One region of the Spongiactinospora sp. 9N601 genome, then DNA from elsewhere that is predicted to be linked to it. Evidence: riboswitches for the same ligand, from Rfam matches in the RefSeq annotation. Region 1 holds a riboswitch; each other region holds the start of a gene.
What was found. A riboswitch is a leader RNA that binds a small molecule or an ion and turns the genes downstream of it on or off. The one in region 1 is predicted to bind thiamine pyrophosphate.

Region 1 (3,325 bases):
ATGATCTTGCGGTCCTTCAGCAGTTGCTTGGCCCGGCCGGCCGACAGGCCCAGCCGCTTGGCCACTTCCGACAGCGGGATCCACTCCCCTACCAACTCGTCGGTCTGCTGGTCGATCTGTGCAACAGAAAGCGTCACGAATCCACCAGTACCACGACTGGGCGATCTGCAAACACCCTCAGGCGACCACGCAATCGCGCAGCATGGTGCCGGGATCGGCCAGGCGGCGGGCGTCGAGCCGCCGGCCGGCCTCCACGATCCGCCTGCCCTGGACGAGGTCGCGAGGGCGATCGACGGTGAGGATCGCGGTCAGCCGGTCATCGCCGGTCAGCCAGCAGATGGCCCATTTGGCGTCGGTGTGCGGGTCGCCCCGCAGGACGCGGCGGGCGGCGCGCGGGCCCGCGTGGTACCCGGCGTACTGCACCATGTGCCCGAACTGCTCCGACCAGAAGTAGGGCACCGGGTCGTAGACGGCGTCCTCGCCGAGAATGGCCGCGGCGGCGACGTCGGGCGCGCCGAGCGCGGTGTCCCAGTGCTCCACCCGCAGCCGGCGCGCGAACCTGCGCGACCACCAGGCGGCGCAGTCGCCGACCGCGACGACGCCGGGCAGCGAGGTGCGCAGGTGCTCGTCGGTCACGACCCCGTCGGCCAGCTCGATGCCGGAACCGGACAGCCAGCCGATCGCCGGGCGGACGCCCACGCCGGTGACGACGACGTCGGCCTTGATCCGCGAGCCGTCGGCGAGCGTGAGCCCGTCGTGGTCGACCGAGGCGACCCGTGTGGAAAGGCGCAGCTCGACCCCGGCCTCCGCGTACCACGGGACCGTCCACGCGCCCGCGTCGTCGCCGAGCGCCGCGCTCAGCGGGGTGGGAGCGGCCTCCACGACGACCACGTCGCACCCGGCGCGGGCCGCCGCGGTGGTGACCTCCGCGCCGATCCAGCCCGCGCCGATGACCGCCACCCGGACCCCGGGCGCGAGCCGGTCGCGCAGCTCCAGGGCGTCGTCGATGGTCCGCAGCACGTGCTGGCGGCCCTCACCGCGCAGCCTGATCGGCGTGGCGCCGGTCGCGATCACCAGCCCGTCGTACGGCAGCTCGCCCTCGGTCGTCTCGACCACTCCGGGCCGCAGCCCCTTGGCGGCCACGGCCTGACGCCAGTCGATCTTCAGGGCGTCGAGGTCGAGGTCGACGTAGGTCGAGTCGATCTCCTTCTCCCTGTTCAGCACGGCCTTGGAGAGCGGCGGGCGGTCATAGGGCCGGTGCCGCTCCTCTCCGATCAGAGTGATTCTGCCGTCGTACCCGTGGGCCCGAAGGGCCTCAAGACTGCGCACACCGGCGAGCCCGGCTCCCACCACCACGACCTGATTCACAACCCACGACCCTAAGTCGGCGCATCGAAAGCGCGCCAATGGCGATTCGACAACGAAAACGCTAATCCATGTACACGCCCGCAGCTGACACCCCGTGCGGGGTCACTTCTGCGGACGCTTAGGCTAGAAGGGATAAACGCACGGGAGTCCGGACGAACCGGGCTGAGAGGAGGGCTGTCACGGCCCTCGACCGTAACAGAACCTGATCCGGGTCATGCCGGCGAAGGGAGCGATCGGCCGCATGAGGCCACAGCGCAGCGAGCACCACCGAAGCGAGCAAAACCGCCACCAACCAGTCGATCGGGAACGAAGGAACCTGGTAGGGGCCTCCGAGGAGACCGGCTCGGAAGGAGCCACCCACGATGGGCGTACCCCGCCCAGGGCGGCCCCAAGCGAAGGTATGCGGAGTGTCGATCCCCCAGGTGGGGATGAGTTCGGCCCGAAACCCGCGGCCGGAGTCGCGAGCCTCCCGCACGCCGTGTCCCCCGGCGGGCTCGCGAACGGCCCGAAACCCCTCGGCGACCCCCCGGGCGTCCCCGCTCCCCCGCCGCTGAGCGCGGCCGGAGGCGTACCGGCGTCCGGTGGCGCCCCACTCGCCGATTCCCCGGGTACGGACGCGCCGGGACCGAAAAACCCGGCCGGACACGGAAGCACCCCAACCAGGGTTGATGGCGGCCCGCAAACGGCCGCAGAGCCCGCCGGGCGGCTCGCGGGCCGAGCGGGGCGGGTCGTGGTGGTGGGAGGCGGCGTCGTCGGGCTGAGCGTCGCGTGGCGGGCGGCCCGGGAGGGCGCGGCCGTGACGGTCATCGACCCCGATCCTGGGGGCGGCGCGTCGTACGCCGCGGCCGGGATGCTCGCGCCGGTGAGCGAGGTCACCTACACCGAGGAGCCGCTGCTGCGGCTGGGGGTGGACTCCCTCGCCCGCTGGCCGCGCTTCGCCGCCGAACTCACCGAGGCCACCGGCGACGACCTCGACCTGCGCTCGGCGGGCACGCTGGACGTCGCCTTCGGCGCGGACGACCTGGCGGCGCTGGGCGAGCTGGCGGAGTTCATGGCCAAACTGGACCTCCCCGTCGAACGGCTCACCGGCCGCGAGTGCCGCCGCCTGGAGCCCATGCTGGCCCCGTCGGTGCGCGGCGGCCTGCTCGCCCCCGGCGACTCCTGGGTGAACCCGCGCCGGGTGACCCGCGCCCTGCTCACCGCCCTGTCCAGGCTCGGTGTCCCGGTGCTGCGCCGCCGGGTCGCCGAAGTGGTGGTGGCCGGCGGCACGGTCCAGGGCGTACGGCTCGCGGCGGCGGACGCCGAGCCCGGCTCGCGCGGCGTGCGGCCCGGCCGCGCCCCGCTCCCCCGTCAGGACTCCGGGGCGGCCCCGGAGCAGATCCCGGCGGACCAGGTGGTGCTGGCGGCCGGGGCGTGGACCGGCTCGCTGCCCGGGGTGCCCGGCGGCGTGCTGCCCCCGGTACGACCGGTCAAGGGCCAGATCATGCGCCTGCGCACGCCCTATCCCGCGCTGACCCGCTGTGTGCGCGGCACCGTCCACGGCTCCCCCGTCTACCTGGTGCCGCGCGGAGACGGCGAGGTGGTGCTCGGAGCCACCCAGGAGGAGATGGGCTTCGACACCCGTGTCACGGCCGGCGGCCTGTGGGAGATCCTGCGCGACGCCAGGGAACTGGTGCCGGGCGTCACCGAGTGGGAGGTCACCGACGTGGTGGCCGGACTGCGCCCGGGGACGCCCGACAACCTGCCCGCGATCGGCCGCACCGCGCTGCCGGGGCTCCTGGTCGCCACCGGCCATCACCGGGGCGGCGTACTGCTCGCCCCCCTCACCGCCGATCTGGTCGTCCGCCTGCTGGCGGGCGAGACGATCGTGGACCACCCCTGTTCACCATCGCGTTTCGAGGAAAGCACCGAATGAAAGTGACCATCAACGGCAGCCCGTACGACCTCCCCGAGGGGG
Region 2 (3,325 bases), on a different contig from region 1:
CGGCGATCTTGTAGGCGATCACCCCGGCCTTGACGTCATCGCGGTCCGGAAGCCCTAGGTGCTCCTTGGGCGTGACGTAGCAGAGCATCGCGGTGCCGTACCAGCCGATCATCGCCGCGCCGATCGCCGAGGTGATGTGGTCATACCCCGGCGCGATGTCGGTGGTCAGCGGCCCGAGCGTGTAGAACGGCGCGTCGTCGCACCACTCCCGTTGCAGGTCGACGTTCTCCTTGATCTTGTGCATCGGGATGTGCCCGGGGCCCTCGTTCATCACCTGGTTGTCATACTCGGCGGCGATCCGGGTGAGTTCACCCTGGGTGCGCAGTTCGGCGAACTGGGCCTCGTCATTGGCGTCGGAGATCGACCCGGGCCGCAATCCATCGCCCAACGACCAGGTCACGTCGTACGCGGCGAAGATCTCGCACAGCTCCCGGAAGTGGGTGTACAGGAAGTTCTGGCGGTGATGCGCCAGACACCACGCCGCCATGATCGAACCACCGCGCGACACGATGCCCGTACGGCGGCGGGCCGTCAGCGGCACGTACTCCAGCAGTACGCCCGCGTGCACCGTCATGTAGTCCACGCCCTGCTCGGCCTGCTCGACCACGGTGTCTCGGAAGACCTCCCAGGTCAGCTCGGCCGGATCGCCACCGACCTTCTCCACGGCCTGGTAGAGCGGAACCGTCCCGACCGGGACGGGCGAATTGCGCAGGATCCACTCGCGCGTGGTGTGAATGTCCCTGCCGGTGGACAGGTCCATGATGGTGTCGGCGCCCCAGCGGGTCGCCCAGGTCATCTTGGCCACCTCCTCCTCGATCGAGGACGCCACCGCCGAGTTGCCGATGTTGGCGTTCACCTTCACCAGGAAGTTCCGGCCGATGATCATCGGCTCCAGCTCCGGATGGTTGACGTTGGCGGGCAACACCGCCCGGCCCGCCGCCAGCTCGCCCCGGACCACCTCCGGCTCGACCCCTTCCCGGAGCGCGACGAACTCCATCTCAGAGGTGATCTCCCCACGCCGCGCATAAGCGCGCTGCGTCACCGCCCCCGCCCCACTCGCCCGGCGAGGCGACCGCTCAGCGAACGCCGCCGCGTTCCGCAGCGGATCCCCCGAACGCCGCCCATCATCCTCGGGCCGCACCGTACGCCCGGTGTACGACACCGTGTCACCGCGCCCGGCGATCCAGCCCGCACGTAGCGCGGGCAGCCCGCACCGCACGTCGGCGTCGTAGTCCGGGTCGGTGTACGGCCCAGAGGTGTCATAGAGCACCACGGCACCCCCATCAGTGAGCGCCACCTCCCGCATCGGCACCCGCAGATCCGCCCGCTCTCCGTGCAAATACACCTTGCGGGCACGTGTCATCGCAGTGTCGGTCATGACGACTCGATCTCTCCCTACGCCGGCATTACCCGGTCAGGTTCCAGCGGTCAGCAGCCGTCTCAGCCACAATCTCAGCCCGGTTCACCGGACCCCCGCGATCTGTCGTGTCCAACCCTAACCCACACCCTCCCTTCGCCACAGCCCCCACGTGAGTGATCACTTGAAAGGATGAAGCCGTCGAGCACGGCCATGCGGCTTGGTAGTGGATATCGGCTGGCCGGCCCCGTGAATAACGTGGACAATCGGCAATCGTGATGGGGATATCCGGCTTCGAGCCGACCTTTCTCGTCGGGCTTGAAGCCGTCCGCGAGGAACACGGGCCGAGCCTGGCCGCACTTGGTGGCCGGCGTCTTACGGGGTTCGCGATCGTGCGCTTTGTCGAGACCGGGGAATGGTTCGCGGACTGTCCCGTCGTCTTGGACTTCGATGGTGTCCAGGTAGAGATCTGCCACTGGAAGCTCGATGAGCTGTCGATCAGCCGGGACAGCATCGACACGACGACTGCGATCAGTGACTGGGAGTGGTTCGAGCTGACTCCGGCGTGGGTCGGCGCCGACGAACGGCTTGAGCCGTTCGTCGGCCAGGAACTGCGCGAAGTTGCGCTGCTCGAGTGGCGTCCTTCGAGTCATGACGTGGCGGACGGCACCATCGCGGTGGAGTTCGTCTTCGATGCAGGCCGTTTCCACATCGCCAACGCCCTTGATGAGAACAGCATCGATCTCGGCGACGCTCATCCAGAATTCGTGCGGCACCCACTGGGCTGTGGCATGCAGCCTTGCTCTGGGGCGGCCTCCGGTTGATCTCGATGACCGGCAGCAGGGTCGCCTGGGCCAGCGTGCTGATTTGCCGGGAAATGTGCCCAGTGGGGCGGGGACGTCGGCGAGTGGGCCGAGCGGCCGGTCCAAGCCGGCCTTGCCGTCGTTGGTGAGCGGGACGGCGGTCAACATGCCTGGTAACGCCCAGGAGTTTCGTGGCCGGTGGCGAGGGGGTGGGCGGGGCTGGGATGCGGCGCTCATTCCAGAGCTGGGTATGGACCGTGGAAGGTGGCATGATCTTCTCTCTTGCTGGCTATCGTGTCTTTGTTCGATGCGCGAATCGGTTGGCTCTGCCCTGCTCCGCAGGGCTTTGATTGCTTCTCCGCCGCAGGCGGGATCTGATCGGAGGTTTCTTATGACGATCGTGCTGGCTTCCGCTTCGCCTGCCAGGCTTGCGTTGTTGCGGACTGCGGGGCTTGATCCCAAAGTGGTCGTCAGTGGGGTGGATGAGGATGCGGTGACCGCTGACACCCCCGGGGACCTCGCGCTCACGCTTGCTCGGGCGAAGGCCGCCGCTGTGGCCGAGCGGGTGGGGGATGGGCTGGTGATCGGCTGTGACTCGGTCCTGGAGATCGACGGTGTGCCGTACGGCAAGCCCGCGACGCCTGAGGAGGCGACGGCCAGGTGGCAGGCGATGCGCGGGAGCGATGGCCGGCTGCTGACCGGGCATTGCGTGATCGACGCCGCCAGCGGGCGGGAGGCCGCCGAGCTCGGCTCCACTCTGGTGCGCTTCGGGACGCCCACCGATGCCGAGATCGCTGCGTATGTGGCGACGGGGGAGCCGCTGCGCGTCGCGGGGGCATTTGCGCTGGAGGGCTTCGGCGGTTGGTTCGTCGAGGGCATCGACGGGGACCACGGCAATGTCCTTGGCATCTCCCTTCCTCTTCTGCGTCGCCTCTTCGCCGAATTGGGCGTCGAACTGCCCGCCCTCTGGCGCGTCGATCGTTGATCAGACCTCTCTTGGTGTCATGCGGACCGCCCCGGCCGGGTACGGCCGGCACTGGTCGCACGTGAAACGGTCATCGCCGGGTGGTGGCGGGGTGTCCTCCTTCGGAGCCGATCGCGTGCCGCGATGTGGTGGGGCTTTCCTGCGGCCGGTGTGGCCGACCTGTGCGATGGCCCGGTTTGA
Region 3 (3,325 bases), on a different contig from region 1:
TTCGACGAGCTGATCCAGCCGGAGTACTCCCTGCACCAGCTCGACCAGCTCCTCGGGGTGGACCTGCGCGGGTACGACCTGGACGGGCCGTTCCCCGCGGACGTGCTGCCCACCACCGGCGACCGGCAGGAGAGCAGCCGCTTCAAGCTGGTGGCCGACATCGTGCGGCGCGAGGCCCCGACGATCCGGCAGTTGCTGCGCAGGCTGGCCGGGGCGCGGGGGCACTGGGTGACGGCGGGCGCCCCCGAGCAGATCGCCGACCGGATCGAGGAGTGGTTCACCGGCAGCGCGGCCGACGGGTTCAACATAATGCCGCCGTACCTGCCCGGCGGCTTCGACGCGTTCACCGGCCACGTGGTCCCCATTCTGCGGAAACGGGGCCTGTTCCGGACCGAGTACGAGGGCTCCACACTTCGCGAACACTATGGGCTCCAGCGCCCGCCGAGTCGTTTCGGCGCAGCGCTCCGAGGGGCCGAAAACCGCTGGTAGAGTAACGTTTCCTGGCACGTTCCAACACGCCCGTTGCCGAAGCCTCGCGCAGGCGGTAGAAGAAGTGACGGCAGTGAATCGGGGGCGCTTATTCGTACCCTCCGGCAGGGATGGGAGCGGGATACCCGTGAGCAGGAAATTAGCGGTCATCACCCCGAGCTACGGACCGGACTCGGAGCTTTTCGGCGAGCTCCACCGGTCCGTGCTCCACCACACGTCACAAGACACCGTCCACCACGTCATCGTGCCCACCGCGGACCAGGCGGTGTTCGCCAGGTTCGCGGGCCCGCGGTGCCGGATCTGGACCGAACCCGAGCTTCTCCCCCGCCGCTATGTCCGCGTTCCTCGCAGCGGACTGTGGGCCAATCTGCGCAGACCATGGCCACCTGTGCGCGGCTGGGTCATCCAGCAGGCGCTCAAGATAGCCGCCGCCGCGCACGTGGACGCCGATGTGGCGCTACTGCTCGACTCCGACGTCGTGCTGGTGCGGCCGACCCGCGCGGAGAGCTTCACCACCGACGACCGGCTGTGCCTTTACCGGCTCGAAGACGGCGTACACGCGGGAATGGACCGGCATATCAAGTGGCACCACGCGGCGCGCGGCCTTTTGGGCCTGCCCGCCACCCGGGCGCTGCCGCTCCCCGATTACGTCAGTTCGCTCAACTTCTGGGACCCGGCCCTCGTGCGGGAGATGCAGGAACGCATCACGAAGGTCACCGGGCGGCACTGGATGGACGCCTTCAACTCGCACCTGCACATTTCCGAGTTCATCCTTTACGGGGTCTTCGTGGACGAGGTCGTGGGCGCGGCGGCGGGCCGCCCGCCGTACACCGACTCGGTGTGCCACAACCGCTGGGACGACACCCCGCTCGACCTCGCCGCCGCCCTCGACTTCGCCGACCGGCTGACCCCGTCCGCGGTCGGGATGATGATCTCGGCCAAGTCCCGCACCCCGTGGGACGTCCGGCTCGCCGCCGTGCAGCGCTGCGCGCAGGTGGCCGGGGGCTGACCGCGCCGATCCGCGTACGCCCTGCCCGCCTCCCCCCGGCGGGGCGTTCGGACACGACCTGCTACGGTGACCCATGACGCGGGGTGCCCGGCGCGCCGGGCTGAGATCACACCCGTAGAACCTGCTCTAGTTCGGACTAGCGAAGGGACGTCACCGTGGGTGAGGGTTCGTTCTGCACTGAGGTCTGGCAGCGCACCGCGAAGCTGGTGCGGGCCATCCACGAGCACCCGTTCAACACCGCGCTCGGCGCGGGCACGCTCGACCGCGACAAGTTCGCGTTCTACATCGTCCAGGACGCCCGCTATCTGGAGGCGTTCTCCAAGGCGCTGGCCACCGCCTCCACGCGCGCGGGCGACGTCGACGAGGCGGCCTTCTACGCGCAGAGCGCGAACACCGCGCTGACCGCGGAGGCGTCGCTGCACGCCGGTTACATCGAGGAGTACGGCCTGAGCCCGGACGACCTGTCCGGGATCGCGACGTCGCCGACCTGCCTCGGCTACTCCTCGTACTTGCAGGCCACCGCGCTGTCGGCGCCCTACCCGGTGCTCGCGGCGGCGGTCCTCCCCTGCTTCTGGGTCTACCAGGACGTGGGCGAGGCGCTGCTGGAGCGTACCGCCGGCGCCGCCGACCACCCCTACCGCGCCTGGATCTCCACCTACGCCGACCCGGCGTTCGCCGAGTCGGTCACCCAGGCCAAGGAGATCACCGACCGGCTGGCCGCGGCGGCCGGCCCGCAGACGCGCGAACAGATGGTCCACGCCTTCTGCCGGGCCACCGAGTACGAGTGGATGTTCTGGGACAGCGCGTGGCGGCAGGAGACCTGGCCCACCGCGGAGTGGGTCTCGCTCTGAACCGACCCCGAGTCGGGGGCCGCTGTCGATATCCGGCGCGCCCAGGGATGCGTACCAAGATTGTTCGCGGAGCGTAACCGTCCGGATACTTATGGTGACCACTTCCTGATCGGTAGACATGGCGGGTGACCGAAGGTCTATCGCGGAAAGGAGCGCGGTCCCATGAGCGCGACAGATATCCGGCCTGCCCGGCAGTCCCGGTTTCCCGACCCCCAAGCCTGACGGGCGGGGGAACAACGGTGCGAGGGGAGCCGTGGTTCGCCGTCCTTCCCGACGGGGCGGCCGGGGCCGCCGCGGCAGGGGCGCTGCGCCCGTGGGCGAGCGGTGTGATCGATCACGCGTCCGGCCGTCCGTGGCTGGTCGGCGAGTGGCCGTGTGATCAGATCCGCCACGCCCGCGCGGGCTCGGCGCAGGTGGCGGTGCTCGGGCGATGCCCGGTCACCACCGCCGACCTGGCGCGGCGGCTGGACCGGATACGTGATCTGAACGAGGTGGAACGCGTGGTCGCGGGGCTGCCCGGCAGCTTCCACCTGATCGCCGCGGTCGGCGGCAGGGTGCGAGCCCGGGGCAGCGCCTCGGCGGTGCGCCGGATATTCCAGGCCCGGGTGGCGGGCGTGACGGTGGCGGCCAGCCGCTCCGACGTGCTGGCCACGGTGACCGGCGCGCCGGTCGACGAGGGCGTCCTCGCCGCGCGGCTGCTGCCGTACTGCGCGGCCTGGCCGCTCCAGCAGGCGGGGGTGTGGCGCGGCGTCACCGGGGTGCCGCCCGACCACTGCCTGATCCTGGAGCCGGACGGCACGGCGACGCTGCGCCGCTGGTGGAGTCCGCCGGAGCCGGCGCTGCCGCTGGCCGAGGGCGCGGAGGCGGTGCGCGACGCGCTGGTCGCGGCGGTCGGCTCCTGCGCGAAGGGCGGTTCCCACTACGGCGACACGATCAGCGCCGACCTGTCCGGCGGGCTCGACTCCACCGCTCTGTG
Region 4 (3,325 bases), on a different contig from region 1:
CTACGACGACGAGCACGCCGTGTACGAGCGGGTCAGCCGGGCGATCGGCACGTTCATCGGCCCCGACCCACGCCGGCTCGACCCGGTCCGGCGCGAGCTGGACGCCTACTTCTCCGGCCGGCTGCGCACCTTCACCGCGAAGGTGGACCTCCAGCTCGCCACGTCGTTCGCGCGCAGCGTGCTGTCCCTGGTGAGCGGCGTACCGTACGGCACGACCACGACCTACCGCGCGATGGCCGAGCGGATCGGCCGGCCGCGGGCGCTGCGCGCGGTGGGCAACGCGCTGACGGCCAATCCGGTCTGCGTGATCTCGCCCTGCCACCGGGTGGTGGACGACGACGGCCCCGGCGCGTACGCGGGCGGGACCGCCGCCAAGGAACTGCTGCTCAACCTGGAGGCCCGCCCCTAACCGGCCGGGCGCAGCCTGCGGTCCAGCGGGGCCACCACGAGCGTGACCACGGCCGCGACCAGGAACGCCGCGAGCGCGGCGCTCATCCACGGCTGCGGCGCGAAGCCGAGCGCGGCGCGCGCCGACCTCCACAGCGACCGCCACCACGGCACCTCGGGCAGCGCCGCCACCAGCCACCACGTCACGAACCCGAGCACCCACGGCAGGAGCATCAGCCACCGGGAGGGGGCCCGTTCGCGGGTGTCCCAGCGGGCCATCCCGCGCAGCACAAAGTAGTCCACCGTGAGGACCGCGAACATCGGCACGAACACCGCGCCGATCAGCGCCAGGAACGCGGTGTAGGCGGTGACGTCGGCGACCAGCGCCAATGCGCTGATCACCACGCCGACCGTCACGGAGATGATCCGGCGATCGACCCTCGGCATCAGGTTCTGGAGCGACATGGTGGTCGAGTAGGTGTTGGCGAACGACTGGTCGGTCTCGCGCAGCACCAGAATCCCGAAGAACAGCGCGCCCAGCGGGGCCGCCACGAACGCCCCCCACACCTTGGTGTCGTCATTGCCGACCAGCGCCAGCGCGATGACGCCGAGGCCCAGGCAGGCCACCTGGGCGATCGAGTAGCCGACGAACACCCCGCCGAACGCGGCCCGGGGCGAACGCGAGTGCCTGGTGAAGTCGGCGGCCATCGGCACCCATGACACCGACAGCGCGATCACGTAGTCCACGGCGGGCACGAACCCCGCCCACGACCCGCCGCCCAGCGACGGCCCCTGCCGGATCAGCGCCACCGTCAGCCAGATCATCGCCACCACCACCCCGGCGGTGACGAACCGGCGCAGCAGCCGGATCGAGCCGAGCGGCCAGATGGTCAGCGCGACCGTGATCACCCCGCCGAGCAGGACCCAGACGGGGTACGGCACCGCCGTACCGAAGATCGCCTGAGCGCCGTTCGCGATCACCCACAGCTCGAACGCCCCCCAGCCGATCATCTGGACGGTGTTGAGCAGCGACGGCACGTACGAAAGCCGCGCGCCGAACAGCCCGCGCAGCAACACCATGGAGGGCCGCCCGGTCTGCGCCCCGGGCACCGCCGCGAGCCCCACCATCGCGGTGCCGATCAGGCTCCCCACCACAGTGGCCAGGATCGCGGCGGCGAAGGTCAGCGTCACCCCGGAACCGGTCGGATCGAGCAGGGTCAGGGCCCCGGAGAAACCGAGCAGGCTGACGCCCAAATTGGCCCAGAACGCGCTCTGGTCGAGCATGCCGAGGGTCTTGGGCGGGGCCTGATCGAGGGTGAGGGGCGCCTCGTTGGAATCGGACGGAGGATTGATGTGCGGATCAATGACGTCAGACGCCATCACACGCTCCCTACGCCGGCATTACCCGGACAGGTTCATGCGGTCGGCAGCGGCGATTACTGCCCTCTCAGCCCGGTTCGGCCCCGAGCTCCCGCGAGGTCTGAATTGCGCCCTCATCATGCCGTACCGGTCGCGTCTTGACCACAAGGGGTGGTTCACTCCACGGAGCCGGGCTCCCGGCGCATCAGCAGGCGGCCGTGGCGGAACCGCTCCCCCTCGTGCGGCTCGCGCAGTATCCGGCCGATCTCGGCGAAGCCGGCGGCGCGGGCCAGCGCGGCCAGTTCGTCGATCGGCCACCGGTACGCCTGCGTCACCTTGTGGTCGAACGGCGTCACCGGGTCTCCTTCGGACTCGAAGAAGCCGAGCAGCAGATGGCCGCCCGGGGCCAGGACGCGGCCGAACTCCCCGAAGTACACGGGCAGCTCCCGCGGGGGCGTGTGGATGACGGAGTACCAGGACACGATCCCGCGCAGTCCGCCGTCGGCCAGGTCGAGCGCGTCCATCGAGCCGACCTCGAAGCGCAGGTCGGGAAACGCCTCGCGGGCAAGGTCGATCATCACCGGCGACAGGTCGAGACCGAAGATGTCCAGGCCCAGCTTCCGCAGGTACGCCGTCGTGTGCCCAGGGCCGCATCCCAGCTCGGCGACCGGACCGCCCCCGGCAGTCCGTACGACCTCGGCGAACACGCCCAGCGCCGCGCGGTCCAGCGGCTGGTCGTCGAGCGCGTTGCGGAAGAGGTCGGCGTAGAGGGCGGCGATGGAGTCGTAGGCGTCCGCCGTGACGGTGAGGTGGGAGGGGTCTTGGATCACGACGGGCCACCCTAACCGATTCGCCGCAAGGCTCCATGAAAGGCGTGAAGAGCCCGCTTTCAGGCGACGAAAGGGTCCTGGCCGCTCTCGCTGGACATCGCACGCCCGGCCGCCGCCCAGGACTGCATGCCGCCGCCCACGTTGACCGCCTGCCGGCCGATGTGGTTGAGCCAGGCCGTGGCCTGGGCCGAGCGCCCGCCGACCCGGCACACCACATAAACGGTGGCCTCCGCCGGAACCTCCTCGACCCGTCCTTGCAGCTCACCCAGCGGGATGTGGGTGGCCGTCGGCGCGTGCCCCGCGCGCCATTCGTCGTGTTCGCGGACGTCGAGCAGGTAGGCGTCGTCGGGCACCGCGTTCGCGTCGATCTCGGGAACGTTCATGACCTCAATTGTCCCAGGTCACTTCAGCAACCGGGACAACCTCCGGTCGGCCAGCGGCTTGCCGCCGGTCTGGCAGGTCGGGCAGTACTGGAGGCTGGAATCGGCGAACGAGACCTCACGGACGGTGTCCCCACAGACTTCGCACTTCTGCCCGGTCCGCCCATGCACCCGCAAGCCGGACTTCTTCTCCGTCTTCAGGTCCTTGGCGGCCAGCCCGCGCGAGCGGGCCACCGCGTCGCGCAAGGTCGTGATGATCGCCTCGTACAGGTCGGCGACCTGCGCGTCGGTGAGCGATGAGGCGATCTTGAACGGCGACATCCTGGCGACGTGCAGCACCTCGTCGGAGTAGGCGTTGCCGATCCCGGC

Region 2: linked by a shared signal. The riboswitch ahead of thiC (phosphomethylpyrimidine synthase ThiC) and the one ahead of ACH34R_RS01550 (FAD-dependent oxidoreductase) in region 1 are both predicted to bind thiamine pyrophosphate.
Region 3: linked by a shared signal. The riboswitch ahead of tenA (thiaminase II) and the one ahead of ACH34R_RS01550 (FAD-dependent oxidoreductase) in region 1 are both predicted to bind thiamine pyrophosphate.
Region 4: linked by a shared signal. The riboswitch ahead of ACH34R_RS38850 (purine-cytosine permease family protein) and the one ahead of ACH34R_RS01550 (FAD-dependent oxidoreductase) in region 1 are both predicted to bind thiamine pyrophosphate.

The regions. Positions count from the first base shown of each region.
Region 1 covers NZ_JBIRBB010000001.1:360,860-364,184, forward strand. Annotated here, with positions in the region: gene ACH34R_RS01540 (Rv2175c family DNA-binding protein) at 1-137, opposite strand, end outside; gene ACH34R_RS01545 (NAD(P)/FAD-dependent oxidoreductase) at 178-1,368, opposite strand; TPP riboswitch at 1,499-1,614, shown strand; gene ACH34R_RS01550 (FAD-dependent oxidoreductase) at 2,099-3,283, shown strand; gene thiS (sulfur carrier protein ThiS) at 3,280-3,325, shown strand, end outside.
Region 2 covers NZ_JBIRBB010000003.1:83,551-86,875, forward strand. Annotated here, with positions in the region: gene thiC (phosphomethylpyrimidine synthase ThiC) at 1-1,378, opposite strand, end outside; TPP riboswitch at 1,374-1,487, opposite strand; gene ACH34R_RS07420 (hypothetical protein) at 1,633-2,181, shown strand; gene ACH34R_RS07425 (Maf family protein) at 2,552-3,145, shown strand.
Region 3 covers NZ_JBIRBB010000012.1:299,050-302,374, forward strand. Annotated here, with positions in the region: gene ACH34R_RS28505 (LLM class flavin-dependent oxidoreductase) at 1-489, shown strand, start outside; gene ACH34R_RS28510 (DUF6492 family protein) at 617-1,498, shown strand; TPP riboswitch at 1,568-1,663, shown strand; gene tenA (thiaminase II) at 1,654-2,349, shown strand; gene ACH34R_RS28520 (asparagine synthase-related protein) at 2,589-3,325, shown strand, end outside.
Region 4 covers NZ_JBIRBB010000023.1:100,403-103,727, reverse strand. Annotated here, with positions in the region: gene ACH34R_RS38855 (methylated-DNA--[protein]-cysteine S-methyltransferase) at 1-409, shown strand, start outside; gene ACH34R_RS38850 (purine-cytosine permease family protein) at 406-1,767, opposite strand; TPP riboswitch at 1,758-1,872, opposite strand; gene ACH34R_RS38845 (class I SAM-dependent methyltransferase) at 1,923-2,573, opposite strand; gene ACH34R_RS38840 (rhodanese-like domain-containing protein) at 2,636-2,959, opposite strand; gene ACH34R_RS38835 (Fpg/Nei family DNA glycosylase) at 2,978-3,325, opposite strand, start outside.